Regions from separate parts of the Rossellomorea sp. H136 genome, predicted to be linked through region 2. Evidence: a T-box and tRNA genes for the amino acid it is inferred to sense, from the RefSeq annotation. Region 2 holds a T-box; the other holds one or more tRNA genes.
What was found. A T-box is a leader RNA that pairs with one kind of tRNA and senses whether it is charged. The one in region 2 lies ahead of ileS (isoleucine--tRNA ligase), so its partner is inferred to be a tRNA-Ile.
Positions count from the first base shown of each region.

Region 1: it encodes a tRNA-Ile, which carries the amino acid that the T-box ahead of ileS (isoleucine--tRNA ligase) is inferred to sense. The anticodon was not compared.

Region 1 covers NZ_CM166371.1:3,949,507-3,957,303, reverse strand. Annotated here, with positions in the region: rRNA gene ACYH0O_RS20225 (23S ribosomal RNA) at 1-689, shown strand, start outside; rRNA gene rrf (5S ribosomal RNA) at 988-1,104, shown strand; tRNA gene ACYH0O_RS20215 (tRNA-Val) at 1,115-1,190, shown strand; tRNA gene ACYH0O_RS20210 (tRNA-Thr) at 1,306-1,381, shown strand; tRNA gene ACYH0O_RS20205 (tRNA-Lys) at 1,411-1,486, shown strand; tRNA gene ACYH0O_RS20200 (tRNA-Leu) at 1,528-1,612, shown strand; tRNA gene ACYH0O_RS20195 (tRNA-Gly) at 1,621-1,695, shown strand; tRNA gene ACYH0O_RS20190 (tRNA-Leu) at 1,705-1,793, shown strand; tRNA gene ACYH0O_RS20185 (tRNA-Arg) at 1,863-1,939, shown strand; tRNA gene ACYH0O_RS20180 (tRNA-Pro) at 1,946-2,022, shown strand; tRNA gene ACYH0O_RS20175 (tRNA-Ala) at 2,029-2,104, shown strand; tRNA gene ACYH0O_RS20170 (tRNA-Met) at 2,186-2,262, shown strand; tRNA gene ACYH0O_RS20165 (tRNA-Ile) at 2,267-2,343, shown strand; tRNA gene ACYH0O_RS20160 (tRNA-Ser) at 2,360-2,452, shown strand; tRNA gene ACYH0O_RS20155 (tRNA-Met) at 2,489-2,562, shown strand; tRNA gene ACYH0O_RS20150 (tRNA-Asp) at 2,642-2,718, shown strand; tRNA gene ACYH0O_RS20145 (tRNA-Phe) at 2,770-2,845, shown strand; tRNA gene ACYH0O_RS20140 (tRNA-His) at 2,868-2,943, shown strand; tRNA gene ACYH0O_RS20135 (tRNA-Gly) at 2,964-3,037, shown strand; tRNA gene ACYH0O_RS20130 (tRNA-Ile) at 3,053-3,129, shown strand; tRNA gene ACYH0O_RS20125 (tRNA-Asn) at 3,139-3,213, shown strand; tRNA gene ACYH0O_RS20120 (tRNA-Ser) at 3,221-3,311, shown strand; tRNA gene ACYH0O_RS20115 (tRNA-Glu) at 3,318-3,389, shown strand; partial or broken gene ACYH0O_RS20110 (transposase) at 3,752-4,035, shown strand; gene glgB (1,4-alpha-glucan branching enzyme) at 4,570-6,507, shown strand; gene ACYH0O_RS20100 (glucose-1-phosphate adenylyltransferase) at 6,524-7,681, shown strand; gene ACYH0O_RS20095 (GlgC family sugar phosphate nucleotidyltransferase) at 7,722-7,797, shown strand, end outside.
Region 2 covers NZ_CM166371.1:1,960,225-1,968,021, forward strand. Annotated here, with positions in the region: gene sigG (RNA polymerase sporulation sigma factor SigG) at 1-135, shown strand, start outside; gene ACYH0O_RS09920 (YlmC/YmxH family sporulation protein) at 657-944, shown strand; gene pgeF (peptidoglycan editing factor PgeF) at 995-1,822, shown strand; gene ACYH0O_RS09930 (YggS family pyridoxal phosphate-dependent enzyme) at 1,819-2,493, shown strand; gene ACYH0O_RS09935 (cell division protein SepF) at 2,510-2,956, shown strand; gene ACYH0O_RS09940 (YggT family protein) at 2,965-3,228, shown strand; gene ACYH0O_RS09945 (YlmH family RNA-binding protein) at 3,325-4,095, shown strand; gene ACYH0O_RS09950 (DivIVA domain-containing protein) at 4,185-4,700, shown strand; T-box leader at 4,751-4,988, shown strand; gene ileS (isoleucine--tRNA ligase) at 5,095-7,797, shown strand, end outside.

The DNA.
Region 1 (7,797 bases), 2.0 Mb from region 2:
TATCGGGGTGGGAGACAGTGTCAGGTGGGCAGTTTGACTGGGGCGGTCGCCTCCTAAAGAGTAACGGAGGCGCCCAAAGGTTCCCTCAGAATGGTTGGAAATCATTCGCAGAGTGTAAAGGCACAAGGGAGCTTGACTGCGAGACCTACAAGTCGAGCAGGGACGAAAGTCGGGCTTAGTGATCCGGTGGTTCCGCATGGAAGGGCCATCGCTCAACGGATAAAAGCTACCCCGGGGATAACAGGCTTATCTCCCCCAAGAGTCCACATCGACGGGGAGGTTTGGCACCTCGATGTCGGCTCATCGCATCCTGGGGCTGTAGTCGGTCCCAAGGGTTGGGCTGTTCGCCCATTAAAGCGGTACGCGAGCTGGGTTCAGAACGTCGTGAGACAGTTCGGTCCCTATCCGTCGTGGGCGCAGGAAATTTGAGAGGAGCTGTCCTTAGTACGAGAGGACCGGGATGGACGCACCGCTGGTGTACCAGTTGTCTTGCCAAAGGCATCGCTGGGTAGCTATGTGCGGAAGGGATAAGTGCTGAAAGCATCTAAGCATGAAGCCCCCCTCGAGATGAGATTTCCCATCACGTATGTGAGTAAGATCCCTAGAAGATGACTAGGTAGATAGGTCAGAGATGGAAGCATGGCGACATGTGGAGTTGACTGATACTAATCGATCGAGGACTTAACCACACTATAAAGCGGAGGCGGCTTGAACAGAGACGACAAGCATTTCTGAGCAATCAGAAGAGGGTGCCTTTTACCCTCAGCTGATTGAACTGAAATGACCTCGAGTCTCTAGCCGCCGGAGCTGGAATGCTATCTACTTGAAGAAGTAGATGCAATAATTGGTCGATATTCGGCTTTCTTGACATCAATTCTTTATCTAGTTTTCAGGGAATAAATTTTATACGAAAATATAAAAAAGCCTTGAAAAAATATATCTACGCGATATAATAGTACTTGTCCTTAAAAAAGAGACAAGAAATAGTCTGGTGACAATGGCGAAGAGGTCACACCCGTTCCCATGCCGAACACGGAAGTTAAGCTCTTCAGCGCCGATGGTAGTTGGGGGATCTCCCCCTGTGAGAGTAGGACGTCGCCAGGCTTTATATCTTGGAGGATTAGCTCAGCTGGGAGAGCATCTGCCTTACAAGCAGAGGGTCGGCGGTTCGATCCCGTCATCCTCCACCAAGTTTTTTTACGAAAGTAAAATAAACTTCATTTTATTTTGCGCCAGCAAAATATCTTTCCTTGAACTGCTTCTGTGAAGTAACTTTCCATTAAGACTTCATATGAAAGTGAATATGCCGGTGTAGCTCAACTGGTAGAGCAACTGACTTGTAATCAGTAGGTTGGGGGTTCAAGTCCTCTTGCCGGCACCATTTCGGTTTTAAATATCATCTTTTCAGATGAGCCATTAGCTCAGTTGGTAGAGCATCTGACTTTTAATCAGAGGGTCGAAGGTTCGAGTCCTTCATGGCTCACCATAGATTTTTGCATAAGCAGAATATCTTACCATTTACATCATGCGGGTGTGGCGGAATTGGCAGACGCACCAGACTTAGGATCTGGCGCCGCAAGGCGTGGGGGTTCAAGTCCCTTCACCCGCACCAATCATTTTGCGGAAGTAGTTCAGTGGTAGAACACCACCTTGCCAAGGTGGGGGTCGCGGGTTCGAATCCCGTCTTCCGCTCCAGAAGACTTTGCCGGGGTGGCGGAACTGGCAGACGCACAGGACTTAAAATCCTGCGGTAGGTGACTACCGTACCGGTTCGATTCCGGTCCTCGGCACCAAGATTTTTGCGAGAGCAAAATAATCTTCCTTAATTTGCATCAGCAAATAAGGAGCAATAATAGAATTATGCGCCCGTAGCTCAATTGGATAGAGCGTTTGACTACGGATCAAAAGGTTAGGGGTTCGACTCCTCTCGGGCGCGCCATATTATCGGGAAGTAGCTCAGCTTGGTAGAGCACTTGGTTTGGGACCAAGGGGTCGCAGGTTCGAATCCTGTCTTCCCGACCACTTCTTGGGGCCTTAGCTCAGCTGGGAGAGCGCCTGCTTTGCACGCAGGAGGTCAGCGGTTCGATCCCGCTAGGCTCCACCAAGTTCTTTTGTTAAAGCAAAAGAAACTTAAGTAATATTTGAGAAATCCATCTATCAATTAATTTGATATTAAATGTATCTTGGCGGTGTAGCTCAGCTGGCTAGAGCGTACGGTTCATACCCGTGAGGTCGGGGGTTCGATCCCCTCCGCCGCTACCAAAAGGGACCTTTAGCTCAGTTGGTTAGAGCAGACGGCTCATAACCGTCCGGTCGTAGGTTCGAGTCCTACAAGGTCCACCAAGTTCCATTTCAATACGGAGGAATACCCAAGTCCGGCTGAAGGGATCGGTCTTGAAAACCGACAGGGGTGTCATAGCCCGCGGGGGTTCGAATCCCCCTTCCTCCTCCATATTTCCTTTTATGGGAAATTTCATATTTATATCGTCGCGGGGTGGAGCAGTTCGGTAGCTCGTCGGGCTCATAACCCGAAGGTCGCAGGTTCAAATCCTGTCCCCGCAATACCATTGTTGACTTAGGGTAGCATTTCCCTTCATAAGTCACGCATGGATAGTTATTTTGACTGTCGTCAAAAAACTTTGGTCCGGTAGTTCAGTTGGTTAGAATGCCTGCCTGTCACGCAGGAGGTCGCGGGTTCGAGTCCCGTCCGGACCGCCATTTTCTTTTAATAAGATTATGGTTCATAATTAAATATTTTACTCTAAGTAAGGCTCAGTAGCTCAGTTGGTAGAGCAATGGACTGAAAATCCATGTGTCGGCGGTTCGATTCCGTCCTGAGCCACCATTTTCTATTTGAAGATACTATGGCGATTGTGGCGAAGTGGTTAACGCACCTGATTGTGGTTCAGGCATTCGTGGGTTCGATTCCCATCAGTCGCCCCATATTTTCTTATATAAATTGTGCGGGTGTAGTTTAGTGGTAAAACCTCAGCCTTCCAAGCTGATGATGAGGGTTCGATTCCCTTCACCCGCTCCAATTATTACTCTTAATGGGCCTATAGCTCAGCTGGTTAGAGCGCACGCCTGATAAGCGTGAGGTCGGTGGTTCGAGTCCACTTAGGCCCACCATTTCATTATTCCGCAGTAGCTCAGTGGTAGAGCTATCGGCTGTTAACCGATCGGTCGCAAGTTCGAATCTTGCCTGCGGAGCCAATAATACGGGGAAGTACTCAAGTGGCTGAAGAGGCGCCCCTGCTAAGGGTGTAGGTCGGGCAACCGGCGCGAGGGTTCAAATCCCTCCTTCTCCGCCATATTATGGCCCATTGGTCAAGCGGTTAAGACACCGCCCTTTCACGGCGGTAACACGGGTTCGAATCCCGTATGGGTCATCTGAAAAAAGACTATCATTTTTGATAGTCTTTTTTTGTTGTACAAAGTAGAAATGGTGGTCATTTTATTAAAAATAGAATAAAAACGGTTCTATAATATTTGTTGGGGTTCTTACACAATTAGAAGATACAATAAATGCACGTAATCGCCCAGCCTTTTATACTTGAATTGTCGAGAAACAAGTAAAGATTGGAGATTCGTGCATAATGAATTCTACCATATTGTTGCCTGGTTTTGAAGAAGTAAACATCACGAAGATGGAAGAAGTGGATGTGCGACTTTGTTTACATATAGAGCTTCCTCTTAAGTCACACATATGTCCAGAATGTGCGACCAGCACAATGAAAGTTCATGATTACTGGATACAAAAGAAGGGAAATAACAGCTCATTATCGGGATGGGATTACCAGAGAACCGATCGATATCCTTCCCAATTGTAATAAAAACACCATTAAACACTACCTAAGAAGATATGGTTCTCAAGTGGAGGTGGTCGTAATGGATATGAGCCAATCGTTTAAGCCAGCTGTACAACAAGCTCTGGGTAAGCCCATCATTGTGGCCGATCGCTTCCACTTTGTTCGCTATAAATATTGGGTACTTGATGGTGTGAGAAGTAGGATACGAGGGATATATTATCGACATTCATCATTATACTTTCAACATTCCCTTGTTTATTATCAACTTCAGCACTATACTTTTCATCTCAATTTTTCAATACAATATGTGAGGATTTGAGTAAACATTCATTCAGTTGTCATTGAAGAGTAAAAAGCAGCAATCACCTCTTAATCTCTCCATTAATCTTCTCCAGGTATTCACTACCCCAACCGCCTACAAAGATTACACTATGCATGATTTCTCCACAGCTACCCGTTATGATTCATTAGAAAAAGTTCATTCACCCTAAGCATTCAGCTTGCATATTTATCATCCATTCCTAATTACTCCTCAATTCGACATCGCCATGCTCCTCACAACCAGCCAATAGCGATACATAATAACGGAATCCTTCTGCATTTACAGCAAATTTCACTTTTTTTAATTTAAAAACTTTCGACAAATTCCGCTATGAATTCAACACGTTTCCCCTATGTTCTTCCAATGTAAACCTTACCATTTAGTAAGACTTTCCAAAAGTGAACCATTTTATCATAAGCATGTAGGAAATTGTCGTAATTGAGCGACGATAATAAAGAGGATTTTGATGAAGTTCAAAGAAATGTAGTAAGTAGATTGAAAAATGTAGGTGAGATGATGAACGCAATGACCATATCAGATTATGATGTTTTTTTGTTTCATGAGGGAAATTTGCAGCAGGCCTATCAGTTTATGGGTTCACATGTGAGAAGAGATTCCACTGGGACCTATACAGAATTTTGCGTTTGGGCACCGAAAGCAAGACATGTTTCAGTAGTTGGATCTTTTAATCATTGGAATGGAGCCGGGTATGAACTTGCACGGCGGAATAACGAAGGTTTATGGACAATTCGCATTGATGAGGACCTATCGGGAGAAACGTATAAGTACGAGATTATCACTCTATCAGGTTTAAAGAAGCTGAAGGCGGATCCATACGGTTTTGCTTCTGAGAAGCGTCCAAATACTGCAAGCGTGGTGTATGAGCTGCAGGGATTTTCTTGGGAGGATGAGAAGTGGCTGGAGAATCGAGCCAGTTCGACGGTCTATGACAAGCCTATGGCGATTTATGAAGTGCATTTGGGCACATGGAAGAAGAAAGCGGGTAAGTTTCTTTCTTATAAGGAATTAGCTCAGCAATTAATTCCTCATGTGAAAGAACAAGGATTTACACATATTGAGTTGCTTCCTATCACGGAGCATCCGTTTGATCGTTCATGGGGGTATCAGGGTACTGGTTATTATTCTCCGACTAGTCGCTACGGCTCACCTCATGAATTGATGGCGTTCGTGAATGAATGTCATTTACATAATATCGGCGTGATTCTGGATTGGGTCCCGGGTCATTTTTGTAAAGATGCCCACGGGTTATATGAATTTGATGGTTCGTTTGCTTATGAGTATGGAGAGGAACGTGACCGTGAGAATTATACGTGGGGAACGGCAAATTTTGATTTAGGTAAAGGGGAAGTGAGAAGCTTCCTGATTTCGAATGCACGTTTCTGGATGGATCTGTATCATATTGATGGTTTCCGGATTGATGCAGTGGCCAATATTATTTACTGGGCAAACCAGGGAGAGCTCGCTCCTAATGAGGGAGCCTTACAGTTTTTAAAAAACTTGAATAAGGCCGTTTTTGAGTATGACTCTTCTATTTTGATGATAGCAGAAGATTCTACAGACTGGCCTCAGGTGACGTCCCCTGTTCATTATGGAGGACTTGGCTTTAATTACAAGTGGAATATGGGATGGATGAATGACGTCCTTAAATATATGGAAACAGATACGTCTGAAAGAAGGCATGTACATTCTCTTATAACATTTTCATTGTTATATGCGTATTCAGAGAATTATGTGCTTCCATTTTCCCATGACGAGGTGGTACATGGGAAGAAGTCATTATTGAATAAAATGCCTGGTGATTACTGGCAGAAATTTGCTCAATACCGGCTGCTCCTGAGCTATATGATGGCTCATCCAGGGAAGAAGCTTCTGTTTATGGGGAGTGAACTTGCCCCGTTTTCAGAGTGGAAGGATTTAGAGCAATTAGATTGGCATTTATTGGATTACGATTTTCATCACAAATTCAATTCATATTTTAAAGAGCTAATGCATTTATATAAAGGTGCTGAACCATTATTCCAAATGGATCACCGTTCAGAAGGATTTGAATGGGTGGATGTGGATAATAGAGAGCAGCAGATTTTCTCTTTTATCAGAAATGGGAAAGAGAAGGGGGATCATCTTGTAGTGATCTGTAATTTCAGCCCTCATGTGTATCATCATTATAAGGTGGGTGTAAATAAGGTTTCTTCTTATGAAGAAATTTGGAATAGCGATGATGAACGATTTGGTGGTTCTCATCAGGTGAATCCGTTGCCTCTTATTGTGCACAATGAGTCGTACCACGGAAGAGATGGATATGTGGAAATGACGATTCCACCATACGCAGCCGTTTATTTAAAACCAATAGATTGAAAGGGGAGAGAGAAGGATGGGAAAAGGTAGATGTGTAGCGATGTTATTAGCAGGTGGAAAAGGGAGCCGGTTAAGCTCATTGACGAAGAGCCTGGCAAAACCAGCCGTACCGTTTGGAGGGAAATACCGTATCATTGATTTCACATTGAGCAATTGTACAAACTCCGGGATTGATACGGTAGGTGTCCTTACTCAGTACCAACCATTAGTGCTGAATTCTTATATCGGGATTGGAAGTGCATGGGATCTTGATCGTAAAAATGGTGGAGTGACCGTACTGCCGCCTTATGCGGAATCATCTGAGATGCGCTGGTATACGGGAACGGCCAGTGCAATCTATCAAAATATGAATTATCTTGAGCAATATGATCCTGAATATGTATTGATTCTATCGGGAGATCACATTTACAAGATGGATTACAGCAAAATGCTGGATTATCACATTGAGAAGAAAGCGGATGTCTCGATTTCTGTGGTTGAAGTAGGCTGGGATGAGGCAAGCAGGTTCGGTCTTATGAACACGAATGAAGAAATGAGAATCACGGAGTTTGAGGAAAAACCGGCTTTTCCTAAGAGTAATCTAGCTTCGATGGGTATCTATATCTTCAACTATTCAGTGCTTAAAGATTACTTGGAGATGGATGAGCGAAATCCCGATTCCAGCCATGACTTCGGGAAGGATGTTATCCCTTTGCTGCTTGATGAGAAGAAAAAGCTGATGGCTTATCCGTTTAAAGGGTACTGGAAAGATGTCGGGACGGTTAAGAGCCTATGGGAAGCCAATATGGACTTGATTGATGAGGAAAATGAGCTGAATCTGTTCGATTACGACTGGAGAGTGTATTCGGTAAATCCAAATGAGCCGCCTCAATATATTTCTGAAGAAGCCTCTGTTGAGGGATCTCTTGTGAACGAAGGATGTACGATTGAGGGTACCATCCGCAAATCCGTCCTGTTCCAAGGAACCACAGTGAAAAAGGGAGCGTATGTCAGTCGCTCAGTCATTATGCCGGATGCTGTCATTGGGGAAAATGCCTATATCGAGCAGGCGATCGTACCGTCGAATGTCAAGGTGCCGAGCGGTCTATGCATCATGCCCGAAGAAGAATCGGATGAAATCATTTTGGTAACGGAATCATTCATTGAAACACTACTGGAACAAGAAAAAGTGTAAAGGTTGAGGACCACATTACAACATAAGAGGAGGAAGTGTTTTGAAAAATACTATGCTTGGAGTTATTGATGCTACTAGTTACTATGATTCGTTAGAGGATTTACTGTTACATCGTT
Region 2 (7,797 bases):
AAATTGATTATCAGCAAACGCTTCTTTCAAGGGAAAACTCAAATGGAAGTGGCTGACGAGATCGGAATCTCACAAGCACAAGTATCAAGACTGGAAAAAGCAGCAATCAAACAAATGAACAAAAATATTCAATAAGTAAAGAAAAGCGTAGGCGGCTCGATCAGCCCCGAAGTAAAATGGGAAACCCCCATAAGGCGCTCTATGCCTTATGGGGGTTTCCCGTTGTGACCTCGAGCTTCTAAGCCCTGTAGCTGGACAAAAGAAAAGCGGAAGGGCTTTGCCCAGAAGCGAAAAGCATAAGGCGAACCATCCGGAAAGGCGTTCTTTGCCTTTTTGGATGGTTTGACTTATGACCTCGAGCTTCTAAGCCTTGTAGCTGGACAAAAGAAAAGCGGAAGGGCTTTGCCCAGAAGCGAAAAGCATAAGGCAAACCATCCGGAAAGGCGTTCTTTGCCTTTTTGGATGGTTTGACTTATGACCTCGAGCTTCTAAGCCTTGTAGCTGGACAAAAGAAAAGAAAGGCGGATCTCCTTCGGGTAGGTCTGCCTTTTTTTTTGTTGCATACACTAGTAATAACTACTTGAATTGGGTGAATGAACAGTCTTTGAACATATAGGTACAGAATGAGAAACAACAAGAAGAGAGGGTGAAAACAGATGGTACGTATATCTGAATTTCAGGTGAAAGATGTCGTGAGTATATCTGACGGAAGGAAATTAGGGAATATAGGGGATATAGAAATTAACCTGGATACTGGAAGAATTGAGGCCATTGTCATCGGAGGTGGAGGAAAGATATTGGGTTTCTTCGGAAAAGATGAAGATATTGTGATTCCTTGGAGCAGTATTGTAAAAATAGGGGAGGATGTTATTCTGGTCAGATATAAAGAAAGTCATTATATTCAAGGTCAACTGCAGGAACCGAAACAAGCCCCCGATACATGACGAATCTTCAGAGAATATGGTACACTTAATAAAAACGAGGGAGATTCAACGTGTCAAAGGATCCTTTTAATAGAGAAACAGAATCTTATTATTCTATAGGTACATGGACGAAAAATAATCCTGGGCTAGTTGCAGGGATCACTACAAGATGGGGTGGTGTCAGTACCGGACCATTTCACTCTTTCAATATGGGATTGCACGTAGGAGACGATGAATCTTCAGTGGTTCATAATCGTCAATTACTTGCTTCCAGTTTAATGATGCCTGTTGAATCGTGGGCAGCTGCTGAACAAACCCACGGAAACAACATTCATCAAGTAGGAGAAGTAGACAAGGGAAAAGGTGCAGAGCTTTATCACACCAGTATTCAGGATACGGATGGTTTTATTACTGGAGATGAGAATATTCTATTAACGATGTGCTATGCGGATTGTGTTCCTCTCTATTTTCTGGACAGAGATTCGGGTACAATCGGATTGGCACATGCCGGATGGAAAGGTACTGTTTTACAAATAGGGCCCAAAATGGTCGATGCATATATGGAGCAAGGGGCCTCCAAGTCTTCCCTGGAGGTTGTGATCGGGCCATCCATATGTAAGAATTGCTATGTAGTTGATGACTATGTGATCGATAAAGTGAAAAAAACACTAGAAGATGAAAACAACTTACCCTATAATTTAAAGGAAGAGGGACAATATTACCTCGATTTAAAGAAGTTGAATGAACAGCTTTTAGTGCAAACTGGTTTAAATGCTGAACAAATCCACACTTCTAGTTATTGTTCATCCTGTCACAATGAGTTTTTCTCATACAGAAGAGATGGTGGTAAAACAGGAAGAATCATGAGCTTCATTGGCTGGAAGGAGAATAAAAGATGAAGGTATCTGAAAAGTTTATAATCATCCAGAAAAATATTGAAAATGCATGTAAGAACAGTGGAAGAAACCCTGAAGACGTACATGTTGTAGCGGTCACTAAATACGTTTCAATCGAGAGAGCCGAAGAAGCGGTTGAAGCCGGCCTTATTCACTTAGGTGAGAACCGTGATGAAGAACTGCTCTCCAAGCAGGAAGTTCTACAAGACAAGCCCCTGTGGCATTTTATTGGATCTCTGCAATCTAGAAAAGTAAAAAACATCATTGATAAAGTATCATACATACATTCTCTGGATCGTCTGTCACTAGCCAAAGAAATTCATAAAAGAGCGGACAAGCCTGTGTCTTGTTTTGTTCAAGTGAATGTTTCTGGAGAAGATTCTAAACATGGGTTATCACCTCAAGAAGTAAAAGGATTTATTGTGAGTCTAAAAGACTTCACAAATATTAATGTCGTAGGATTAATGACAATGGCTCCACATACGGACGATGAACCATTCTTACGGACTTGTTTTAGACAGTTGAAAACAATCCAGGAAGAAATCAACGCATTAAACCTTCCTTATGCCCCTTGTACAGAATTATCAATGGGGATGAGCAATGATTACATGATTGCAATCGAAGAGGGAGCTACGTTTATTCGTATTGGAACTGCATTAGTTGGAAATGACTGAGAGGGGATGAATACAAATGGGTATCAAGTCAAAGTTTAAAACGTTCTTTTTGCTGGATGAAGATGAATATGATTATGAAGAAGAAAAGTTTGAAGAAGAATACGAGGAGAAAAAGCCCATGAAGTCGCAGTCGCTTTCAAATTCGAAACAAAATGTTGTAAGTCTTCAAAGTGTTCAAAAGTCTTCTAAGATGATACTGGTTGAGCCGAGAGTATACGCTGAAGCTCAAGAAATTGCTGATCACTTAAAGAATAGACGCTCTGTCCTTGTAAACTTACAGCGGATTCAACATGATCAAGCAAAACGCATTGTCGACTTCTTAAGTGGAACTGTGTACGCAATTGGCGGCGACATTCAGCGAGTTGGAGATAATATTTTTCTTTGTACGCCTGATAATGTGGAAGTGAGCGGGAATATCTCTGAGTTCCTTAAAGAGGAAGATCTATCAGATTCGAGGTGGTAATGTAAATTATGGTGATGCTTTATGAGATTTTATACAACCTTATTCGCATATACTCCTGGGCTTTAATCATTTATATATTAATGTCCTGGTTTCCAAATGCAAGGGAGACGTCGATTGGACAGTTCCTTGCAAGAATATGCGAACCGTACTTAGAACCATTCAGACGTTTTGTTCCATCGATCGGAATGATTGATATTTCACCAATCGTGGCATTCATTGTGTTGAACTTGGCACAATCTGGTTTATACCAATTATTTAGATGGCTGATTTAATCGGCGAGTATGCGATCAAATATCCTTTAAAGAACTGAAACCGGATGAACAGTTTCAGTTCTTTTATTTTGGGTAAATTACATAGGAGGTGAAGTTGTGTCTTCAATTTATCAACATTTCAGGCCGGATGAGAGAGAGTTTGTGGATGCTGTACTGGAGTGGAAACTGGCAGTGGAAAATCAATATACAGCGAAACGAACGGACTTTTTGGACCCAAGGCAGCAGCATATTGTTGAGTCCGTCATTGGAAATAACGATGATATCATCCTTTCCTTCTATCCGGAAAATACGGAACGGAAAAGAGCGTTATTGTATCCCCCTTATTTTCAGCCTGAAGAAGAAGATTTTGGTATTAAGTTATTTGAAATACAGTACCCGTCCAAGTTTGTTACAATAGAGCATAGACAGGTATTAGGGACTCTCATGTCATTAGGGTTGAAACGGGAAAAATTCGGGGATATTTTAGCTGAGGACGATACCATTCAACTCATGCTCGCAGGTGAGATTTCTGAATACGTCCGGATGGAACTCACTCAAATAGGCAAAGCAAAGATTTCCATGAAGGATATTCCAATGAAGGATCGAATCGAAAGTAAGGAAGAATGGTTGGAAAAAGTGACTACTGTAAGCTCCCTGCGGTTAGATGTCGTTCTCGCAGCAATCTATAATGATTCCCGCCAAAAAGCTCAAACATTGATTAAAAGCAATCATGTAAAAGTCAATTGGAAAACGGTCGAAAATGCCTCGTTTGAAGTAGAAGCCGGGGATGTAATTTCAGCAAGAGGGTATGGAAGAAGTAAGTTATTGTCCATTGAAGGAAGAACGAAACGGGATAAATGGCGAATTTCTGTGGGAATACTGAAATAATTTAAGAAAATTAAAGGGATTCTCCCACATACTGTCGAAATTTTAGTTATAATAAATATGTAATTCACCAAGTACTGGAGGTGGCTCCCATGCCTTTAACGCCATTAGACATACATAATAAAGAATTTAGTCGTGGCTTTCGTGGTTATGATGAGGACGAGGTTAATGAATTTTTAGATCAAATTATTAAGGATTATGAAATTCTTATCCGCGAGAAGAAGGAAACGGAAGAACGTTTAAACTCCTTGAATGAACGTTTAGGTCATTTTACAAACATCGAGGAAACGTTAAACAAGTCAATCGTCATTGCTCAAGAAGCAGGGGAAGAAGTTAAGCGTAATGCAATGAAAGAATCGAAGCTGATAATTAAGGAAGCCGAGAAGAATGCTGATCGCATCGTTAACGAATCATTATCCAAAGCCCGTAAGATTGCCATTGAGATTGAAGAGCTCAAGAAGCAGTCAAAGGTGTTCCGAACTCGTTTCAAAATGTTAATCGAAGCCCAGCTTGATTTACTTGATACCAATGACTGGGATCAATTAATGGAATTCGATCTGGACGCAACAGATTTAAAAACATTAAAAGAAGAAGAGACATTGTCTTGACGAAAAGCGCAATACTTTCATATAATTGAACAACAATCTAAATTGCCATAATGAAGGCTAAGACAGGGACAGTACGTTTCTTATGATATTTCCTTTCTAGCGAGTCGGGGACGGTGTAAGCCCGACAAGGAACAAAGGTACGGAAGATCACCCTCGAGCTCTACTCATGAAATTCACTTCTGGAGAGTAATGAATAGCGTCTTGTTCACGTTACGAATCAATACGAGTGAAGATCGATTTAGATCTTTATGAGGGTGGTACCGCGGGAAAAGCTTTCTCGTCCCTTTCCAGGGACGAGAAAGCTTTTTTTTGTTTCCAAAAGGGATAGCCTGATTAAGAATCGCGGGATTTAGAAAAGATGGCAATTAAGAGAAACGTTTAGGAGGAAGATTTCATGGAGTATAAAGATACATTATTGATGCCGAAGACGGAATTTCCCATGAGAGGAAATTTACCGAAACGCGAACCGGATACACAGACGAAGTGGGAAGAAATGAATATTTACCAAAAAGTGCAGGAGAGAACGAGTGATCGTCCTTTATTTGTTCTTCACGATGGGCCTCCATATGCCAATGGAAATATTCATATGGGTCACGCATTAAATAAAATTCTTAAAGATTTTATCGTCCGCTATAAATCCATGAGCGGATTCCATGCACCATATGTTCCAGGCTGGGACACTCATGGTTTACCAATTGAGCAGGCGTTAACGAATAAAGGCGTAAAGCGTAAGGAAATGACTATCGCAGAGTTCCGTAAATTGTGTGAAGAATATGCTTATAAGCAAGTTGATAACCAACGCACTCAGTTCAAACAATTAGGGGTACGTGGTGATTGGGATAATCCATATATTACCTTAAAGCCTGAGTACGAAGCTCAACAGATTAAAGTATTCGGTGATATGGCGAAGAAAGGCTATATCTATAAAGGTAAAAAGCCAGTGTACTGGTCTCCATCAAGTGAATCTGCTTTAGCAGAAGCAGAGATCGAGTATCAGGATAAGCGTTCTCCTTCCATCTACGTCGGCTTCGCCGTTACAGAAGGTAAGGGTGTTCTTGAAAAAGGGACTCAATTAGTCATCTGGACGACAACTCCTTGGACGATTCCTGCCAACCTGGGAATTGCCGTGCATGAAGATCTAAGCTATGTCGTTGTAAATGTGAATGAAAGCAGCTATGTTGTAGCAGAGGATTTACTGGAAGAAGTTGCGAAGAATCTGGAATGGGAAGATTACTCAGTATCCAAAAAGGTTAAAGGCGCGGAGCTTGAGTATATCGTGGCAAAACATCCATTATATGATCGGGATTCACTTGTTGTACTTGGTGAACATGTTACGACTGATTCAGGTACAGGGTGTGTTCATACCGCACCAGGACACGGGGAAGATGACTTCCTGGTAGGTAGGAAATATGGCTTGGATGTGTTATGTCCGGTAGACGATAAAGGAGTAATGACCTCAGAAGCACCTGGATTTGAAGGCTTATTCTACGATAAAGCCAACAAACCGATTACCGAAAAGCTACAGGAAACAGGAGCATTGTTAAAGCTTAACTTTATCACACACTCCTATCCACATGATTGGCGTACGAAAAAGCCTGTTATCTTTAGAGCGACGGCACAATGGTTTGCGTCAATCGATAAATTCCGTAAAGAACTGCTGGAAGCTGTAAATGAAACGAAATGGGTGCCTGCTTGGGGGGAAACACGCCTGTACAATATGGTCAGAGACCGTGGAGACTGGTGTATTTCAAGACAACGTGCATGGGGAGTGCCAATCCCGGTATTTTATGCTGAGAATGGCCAGGAAATCATTTCAGATGAAACCATTGAGCATGTATCAAAGCTTTTCCGTGAACACGGTTCAAACATCTGGTTTGAAAAAGAAGCGAAGGATCTTCTACCTGAAGGGTTTACCCATAAAGGAAGTCCGAATGGGAAGTTCACGAAAGAACAGGATATCATGGATGTCTGGTTTGACTCAGGTTCTTCACATCAAGCCGTACTTGAAGAAAGAAATGACCTTCAGCGTCCTGCAGACCTTTATTTAGAGGGATCTGACCAATATCGCGGATGGTTTAACTCTTCCTTGACTACAAGTGTAGCAGTGACAGGGAAAGCTCCATATAAAGGCGTGTTAAGTCATGGATTTGCTCTTGATGGTGACGGAAGAAAAATGAGTAAATCATTAGGGAACGTAGTCGTTCCTGAAAAAGTGATGAAGCAGCTTGGAGCCGATATCCTTCGCCTTTGGGTTGCATCGGTTGATTATCAAGCAGATGTTCGAGTATCAGATCCAATCTTGAAGCAAGTGGCTGAAGTGTATCGTAAAATCCGTAATACGTACCGTTTCTTATTAGGAAACCTTTCTGACTTTGACCCAAGTACCAATGCGGTATCCTTCGATCAATTAAGAGAAGTGGATCAATTCATGCTTGTGAAGTTGAATGATCTAGTGAAAAATGTGAGAAATTCATACGACAAATATGAATTTGCAAGCATCTATCACGCTGTAAATAATTTCTGTACGCTTGATTTAAGTTCATTCTATTTAGACTTTGCAAAGGATGTTCTTTATATCGAGTCAGAAAATCATGACGAGCGTCGAGCCATTCAAACTGTGTTATATGAATCCCTGGTTGCTCTAACGAAACTGATGTCTCCAATCCTTTCTCATACAGCTGATGAAGTGTGGGCTCATATCCCTGGAGTAGTGGGAGAAAGTGTTCAACTTACTGATATGCCTGAAGTGCAAGAGTTAAGAAATGCTGATGAGTTGAAGAAGAAATGGAATGCTTTCCTGGAGTTAAGAGATGATGTATTAAAAGGTCTTGAAGAAGCTCGTAATCAGAAGTTGATCGGGAAATCATTAACGGCTAAAGTGACTCTTTACGTGAATGATGAAACGCAAGCTTTACTCGGTTCCATTAAGGAAGACTTAAAACAATTGTTCATCGTCTCCGCCTTTGAAATCGGTGGAGCAGTGAACGCGGCACCAGAACATGCATTAAGTCTTGGTGAAAACAATATTGTCGTCGAAAAAGCCGAGGGTGAAACATGTGACCGCTGTTGGGTTGTTACAACCACAGTAGGCGAGGAT